Marinomonas mediterranea MMB-1: one gene and its partner. Each later gene encodes a partner of the first gene's protein in a complex. Links are inferred from orthologs where the notes say so. Each region holds a gene or a part of one and is shown on either strand. Other genes may lie near its edges. The genes, in order: xseA and xseB.

What was found.
Region 2: the proteins of xseA (region 1) and xseB are in contact, whole or in part, in a cryo-EM structure (PDB 8TXR), measured with the Escherichia coli proteins. The link is inferred for Marinomonas mediterranea MMB-1 from one-to-one orthologs.

Annotation. Positions count from the first base shown.
Region 1 is NC_015276.1:333,497-336,736, forward strand. Bases 335-3,240 are described here. They hold xseA (exodeoxyribonuclease VII large subunit), read right to left. Parts: upstream 2,516-3,240; coding sequence 1,154-2,515; downstream 335-1,153. Other genes in these bases: MARME_RS01625 (DsbA family protein), read left to right, coding at 335-482; MARME_RS01630 (hypothetical protein), read right to left, coding at 550-1,110; guaB (IMP dehydrogenase), read left to right, coding at 2,608-3,240. In the rest of the region: more of MARME_RS01625, read left to right, coding at 1-334. UniProt on the Escherichia coli protein: Bidirectionally degrades single-stranded DNA into large acid-insoluble oligonucleotides, which are then degraded further into small acid-soluble oligonucleotides.
Region 2 is NC_015276.1:1,128,144-1,131,428, forward strand. The notes cover bases 240-3,190. They hold xseB (exodeoxyribonuclease VII small subunit), read right to left. Parts: upstream 1,861-3,190; coding sequence 1,618-1,860; downstream 240-1,617. Other genes in these bases: dxs (1-deoxy-D-xylulose-5-phosphate synthase), read right to left, coding at 240-662; ispA ((2E,6E)-farnesyl diphosphate synthase), read right to left, coding at 716-1,621; pomA (flagellar motor protein PomA), read left to right, coding at 2,062-2,817; MARME_RS05095 (flagellar motor protein MotB), read left to right, coding at 2,875-3,190. Outside these bases: more of dxs, read right to left, coding at 1-239; more of MARME_RS05095, read left to right, coding at 3,191-3,285. UniProt on the Escherichia coli protein: Bidirectionally degrades single-stranded DNA into large acid-insoluble oligonucleotides, which are then degraded further into small acid-soluble oligonucleotides.

The DNA of each region.
Region 1 (3,240 bases):
GGCCGAAATTACAACAATTTGTTTTGCCTCATGACAAGCGTATTGCGGAGATGTCAGGGCTGGTATTTGGTGATCGTTACCAGCATGAATTGCTTAAAAATGAAGATCTGATTTTGGATTCTGAACCGCCAATACGAGCAATTATTGTCTCAGAGTCACTTGAGAATAAAGGGCTTCAAATGTATGCGGCGATTCAAAATGCTCATTACCAAGATGGTCGATATGTGTCTGACATTAACAACTTGGCTGAGATCGCAGAAGAAATAGGCTTGAGGCGTGATCTATTTTTAGGTGAGTACCTTAAAGTGGATCTAGCCGGTCACCTAAGCGATAGCCTTGAGTGGCTGCGAAAGCTGCAAGGTCAAGGTTACCCAACAGTTGGGGTAGAAATTGATGGGGTTCTAAATTCTATTGAAGTTTCCCGCTTTTTGGGAAAAACTGATCAGTTTAAACAGCATATTGAAGCACTCTTAGCTCGTTAACACACTTTTAGCTCGTTAACGCTTAGATAGCCATCAAAGATTTTTATAAATGTAGATTATTTAAGGGCTAGCTGCCTAAAATAATGGCTGAGTGAGCAAGCACTTCAAGGACAAACTTGCCTAATGTTAGTTCGTTATAATTAAGCTTTATCTCGATGGTATTGAGCTCAAATTGTTTTAGTTCAGTAGAGACTTTGATACCAGACACAAAAACAGGTTCGGTCCCCGTGACTGAGCTTTTAACTCTTATAGTATTGGTAATGCTATCGTCGACGTCTAGACCTGCGATTTTAATGTCATCCCGTGTCAACTTTGCGTTTGTGAAATCGAATGTTAGCGGTGGTTTTGTCGAAGATTTAGCTTCAAATGACAGGGCTAGAGTCCATTGCCCGTTTTCTTTATCAAACATGCCTGGAGGCGACGAGTTTTCAGCGTCGACTGTAATGGCAATAATGCGATTACCGCAGTTGAATTGTAAGTTAGGCGATTTTAACTCTTCCTGAATACAGGTGTTTTCCGCTGTTGGGCTAGCATTGCTAGCAGGGGTCAATTGAGTTTGTGTGCACGCGGCTAACAGACAACAAACAGTCAGAGCGGAGAGCTTACTCAGAAATTTTATATCGGTCATTACAATTCCTTCGGTGTCGAGATGCTTCTATATCCAGTAGAGTTTAAAACGCCTTTTCTATGTCGTCTATGTGTGTAACCTGACAATCGAAAGAGCCGTCTTCGACTTTAATATTGAGGGTACTGCCGACACTAATGTCATCTTTTGAACGGATCACTTTTTTATCTTGTGTCGCGATCGCATACCCTCTGGCTAAAGTATTTAGAGGGCTCACTAAGTTAAGTTGTTCAACGAGTCGGGTAAAGGTTGTTGCCTTAGATGTCATTGTGCTTTTTAGCGCTCTGTTTAAGCGCCCTTCGAGTTGCTCTATGTACGCTTGTTCTTTGACTATAGTGCGCATCGGTGACGTGGACATGAGTTTTATCGAATCTTTCTCTAATCGAACTTGTTTCGAATCTAGGTGTTTTTGGATGCCTTCTTTTAAGCGATGATTTAAGTTGTGTAATTTATCTTGCTGGATATCAAGGCGTTCTTTAGGGTGTCGAATCCGCTTTAAGAGAAAGTCTAGCCTTTGCTGTGCGGTTTGAGTGATGCTCTCTATTCGCCTCGTTAGTTTGAGTTCAGATTGCTTTAAACCCGATAGTAAGGTTGAGATTTCGGGACTTAGTAATTCTGCGGCGGCGGTTGGCGTTGCTGCTCTTATGTCTGCAACAAAATCTGCAATCGTGAAGTCTGTCTCATGCCCAACAGCGGAGACGATAGGGGTTGTACAATGAAAAATGCTACGCGCGAGAAGCTCATCGTTAAAACTCCAAAGGTCTTCTAAGGAGCCGCCGCCCCGACCAATAATAATGGCATCGAAATGGCCGCTGCTGTCAGCTCGCTCTAATTGCTTTGTTAAATTGGCCGCAGAACCTTGACCCTGAACGAGAGAGGGCAATATTGTTAATTCTGTTAGAGGGAAGCGGCGTCGAAAAGCGATAATCATATCTCGAATGGCGGCACCGGCAGGAGAGGTGATAATTGCGATCCGTTCAGGTCGTTTTGGTAACGGCTTTTTGTGATTTTGCTCAAACAGCCCTTCTAACTGTAATTTGGCCTTGAGTCGGTCATAGGCTGCTTGCAATGCTCCTTCTCCACCCGACTCCATGCTCTCGACAGTGAGTTGGCAATCTCCTTTTGGTCCATAGAAAGTCACCTTCGCTCTAAGCCGAACATGATCGCCGTCTTTTGGGCGAAAACGAACGGCGGAGTTGCGGTTTTTAAACATAGCACAGCGGATTTGAGCTTTGTCATCTTTCAGTGAAAAGTACCAGTGTCCAGACGCCGGACGAGCTAAATTCGATATTTCACCTTCTACAAGAATCCAAGGCAAACTTGCCTCTAGAAGCTGTTGTATCTGTCTATTTAGCTCTGATACGCTGAAAGTTGGCTCTGAAGTGTGCAAAGTTGTAAATTTTTTCATCAATCACTCATGGTTTTGATTTACCGAACGTCCCTGTTGAGATAGAATTACTTGCCATCTTAACACCCTGTTGGCATTGGAAACTCCCCACTATGTTGCGAATTGTTCAAGAAGCTTTAACGTTTGACGACGTACTGCTTATCCCAGGCTATTCTGAAGTCTTACCAAAAGACGTTAGTCTAAAAACGCGTATCTCAAAAGGTATCGAACTAAACATCCCACTTGTTTCTGCTGCAATGGATACGGTTACTGAACATCGTATGGCAATTGCGTTAGCGCAAGAAGGTGGCATCGGTATTATTCATAAAAACCTTACCATCGAAGAGCAGTCGGCAGAAGTCCGTCGAGTGAAAAAATTCGAAAGTGGTATCGTTCGTGATCCGGTAACGATTAATCCAAGTGCCAGTGTTCGTGAATTGATGAACTTGACATCAGCGCACAATATTTCTGGTGTACCCGTTGTAGAAGGCAACGATTTGGTTGGGATTGTTACGAGTCGAGATGTTCGTTTTGTCAAAGATTTTGATCAAACGGTTGCTGACATCATGACGCCAAAAGAGCGTTTGGTCACTATTGAAGAAGAGAATGCCTCTCAAGGCCGTGTGCGTAAAATGCTGCACGAACACCGCATTGAAAAAGTGTTAGTGGTAAACGACAAGTTTGAACTTCGCGGTATGATGACGGTTACTGATATCAATAAAGCGCGAACTTATCCTGACGCTTGT
Region 2 (3,285 bases), 790 kb from region 1 along the record:
AAAACCTTTCTCCCACCTTCTCGGATATGATCATAGGTTTTACTTGCCCATATGCGAGAAAAGTAATTTGAAAGCGCACCAACGGGAGCTGAAATAGACATTTCATTATCGTTTAAAATCACCAGCATATCGGCTTTTACATCGCCTGCATGATTAAGTGCTTCAAACGCCATACCTGCGGACATGGCGCCGTCACCAATCACGGCTACTGCTTTTCTGTTTTTGCCTAATGTTTTGTTGGCAATAGACATGCCCAACGCTGCGCCAATAGAGGTACTGGAATGCCCAACTCCAAACGTATCGTATTCGCTTTCGCCTCGTTTTGGAAAACCCGTTAGGCCGTTTTCCTGACGTATGGTTAATAGCTCTTCTCTACGTCCCGTTAAAATTTTATGAGGGTATGCCTGATGGCCTACATCCCATACGATTCTATCTTCGGGCGTTTCGTAAAGATAATGAAGCGCGACGGTCAGCTCTATTACGCCTAGTCCTGCTCCAAAGTGTCCGCCCGTCTGGCTGACACTATAAAGTAAGTACTCCCTCAACTCGTTTATTAGAGTTGGAAGCGCCTCTTTTGGGAGTGCGCGTAGATCAGATGGTTTGTCTATCTGATCTAACAGGGGGGTAGTAGGGCGACTTGTTGGGAATTCTTCGAACAGCATGGGCACCGAATAAAGTTATAATTTTTTAGAAATGTAATAAGACCGTAAGTATATCAGTGGTTACGACTAATAATATAGCTCGCTAGCTGTATTAACGGTGCCGCTTTATCACCAAAGGGTGAAATAGCTTCTATTGCTTCTTGTTTTAGTGTGTTTGCTTTTTCTCTTGCGCCTTCTAGCCCCAGTAACTTTGGGTAGGTAGGCTTATTCGCTTCGCTATCTGAAAATTGATTTTTCCCTAGCGTTTGCGTATCGCTAGTGATGTCAATAATGTCATCCTGAACCTGAAAAGCGAGTCCAATCGCGCTCGCGTATTTATCCAGTTGAGACAGTATTTTCTGGTCTTCTATACCAACACTCTGCGCACCCATTAAAACACTTGCGCGAATTAAGGCACCTGTTTTGTGCTGGTGCATTTTTTCCAGTGTCTCTAGAGTAATACTCCGGTCAACGTTGTTTAGATCAATCATCTGCCCCGTTACCATGCCAAAGCGGCCGGAGGCGCGGCTTAAGCTTCTGATGAGCCTTAGCTGTCGTGTTTTGCAATCTGCTAGGTTATCAGTATCAATTTCGTTGTAAGAGGCGCTCAGAAGCTCAAAAGCGAAGGTTTGTAATGCATCTCCCGTTAATATCGCCGTCGCTTCATCAAATTGGATATGACAAGTCGGCTTGCCGCGACGTAAGTCGTCATCATCCATAGCGGGCAGATCGTCATGTATTAGGGAGTAGGCGTGGATCGATTCGATTGCCGCAGCAGAAGCATCTGTTAGTCGATTTGACTCTGAAAAGAGTTCAGCGGTAGCGTAAACGAGCATTGGACGAACGCGTTTACCACCGTTAAACAAGCTATAGCGCATTGCTTCATGTAAATAGTCGGCTGCATCGTACTGAGTTAATTGGTCGTTAAGGTAACGATCAACTCGGTCTCGTGAATAGTGTGAAAACTGCTCTAAATTCACTGATTGTCTTCCGGATTAAAGTTTTCTAGTCGCTCACCTTCTTGTTTTTCAACAAGAATTTGAACTTTTTGTTCTGCTTGGGTTAACACTGTTTGGCAATCCTTGCTTAGTTTAACCCCTTTTTCGAATGCTTTGAGAGCGTCTTCAAGAGGGAGCTGGTTGGACTCGAGCTGAGTGACAATACTCTCTAATTCGCTTAAATTATCTTCAAAGTGACGAACACTCGTTTTGCGTGACATGGTACTTTCTCGTTAATGCGTTAAAAAAAGCTGACTTACACCGTGCATTTCCTACAATTTGTAACAGAAATAACACTAATCTTCGAGTTAGATATTCATTTATTACAAATTTATATGTCCATATAAATCAAAAGAAGATAAATTTTATATAATATTGAGTAAACTATTAGGCATTATAGCTTTTTTATTTAGGAGACGTGTGTGGATCTCGCGACGTTAGTTGGGCTGATAGGCTCATTTGTTATCATCTTGCTGGCGATCTTACTAGGTGGCTCCGCAGGTATGTTTGTAGACCCTGCGTCGATATTGATTGTACTGATTGGTTCCACCTTCGTCACATTGATGCAATATCCCCTAGGACAATTCTTGGGAGCAGGTAAAGTTGCTGCTAAGGCTTTTATGTTCAAAAGCGTACCATTAGATGCTTTGATCGATGAAGTTTATGGACTTGCAGATGAGGCTCGAAAAGGTGGACTTCTGTCTTTAGAAGGTAAGGAAGTCAGTCATCCTTTTATGTCGAAAGGGATTCAAATGCTGGTGGATGGTCATGATGGTTCTGTGGTTAAGGGGCAGTTGTCTAAAGACATGAATATGGCGTTCACTCGACATGACAATGGCGCCAAAATCTTTAAAGCGTTAGGGGATGTTGGCCCAGCAATGGGGATGATCGGAACCCTAGTAGGTCTGGTACAGATGCTTGCTAACATGGATGATCCAAAGGCGATTGGGCCAGCGATGGCGGTTGCACTTCTTACCACGCTTTATGGCGCGATGTTGGCTAACATGGTGTGTTTGCCTATTCAGGCGAAGCTTGAAAACCGAGCTAAAGAAGAGCTAATGTGTCAACAGTTGATATTAGATGCATTGCTTGCTATTCAGGCTGGGCAAAACCCTCGAGTTCTTGATGGCTCATTGAAAACCTTTATTCCAGAAAGTAAACGAACTGAGCGAGAATAGCTTTTTATACCTTATTGGCTTGTAGTTTGTGACTGGATTGTAATTGGATAAATATATATGAGTGATGAAGAAGAACAGGATTGTCCCGAGTGTATAGAAGGGCTTCCTGCCTACATGGGAACCTTTGCGGACTTAATGTCACTGCTTATGTGTTTCTTTGTACTCTTGCTATCGTTTGCAGAGATGGATGTTCTTAAATTTAAGCAACTGGCTGGCTCAATGCGTGAGGCCTTTGGTGTCCAAAAGCAAATTGAAGCTCAATCTATCCCAATGGGGACCTCCATTATTGCTCAGGAATTTAGTCCTGGGCGACCAGAGCCGACGCCTATTAATGAAGTGCGTCAAAAGGCGGATGATCGGCCTGAAAATACGCTAGAAGTATTGTGTAAGCCTGATACGGCAGAGCTCAATGAGCAAGAGGGGGCAGGTCAGCCGTCACCTTCAACCTTTGTTGATAAGTCGAAAGCA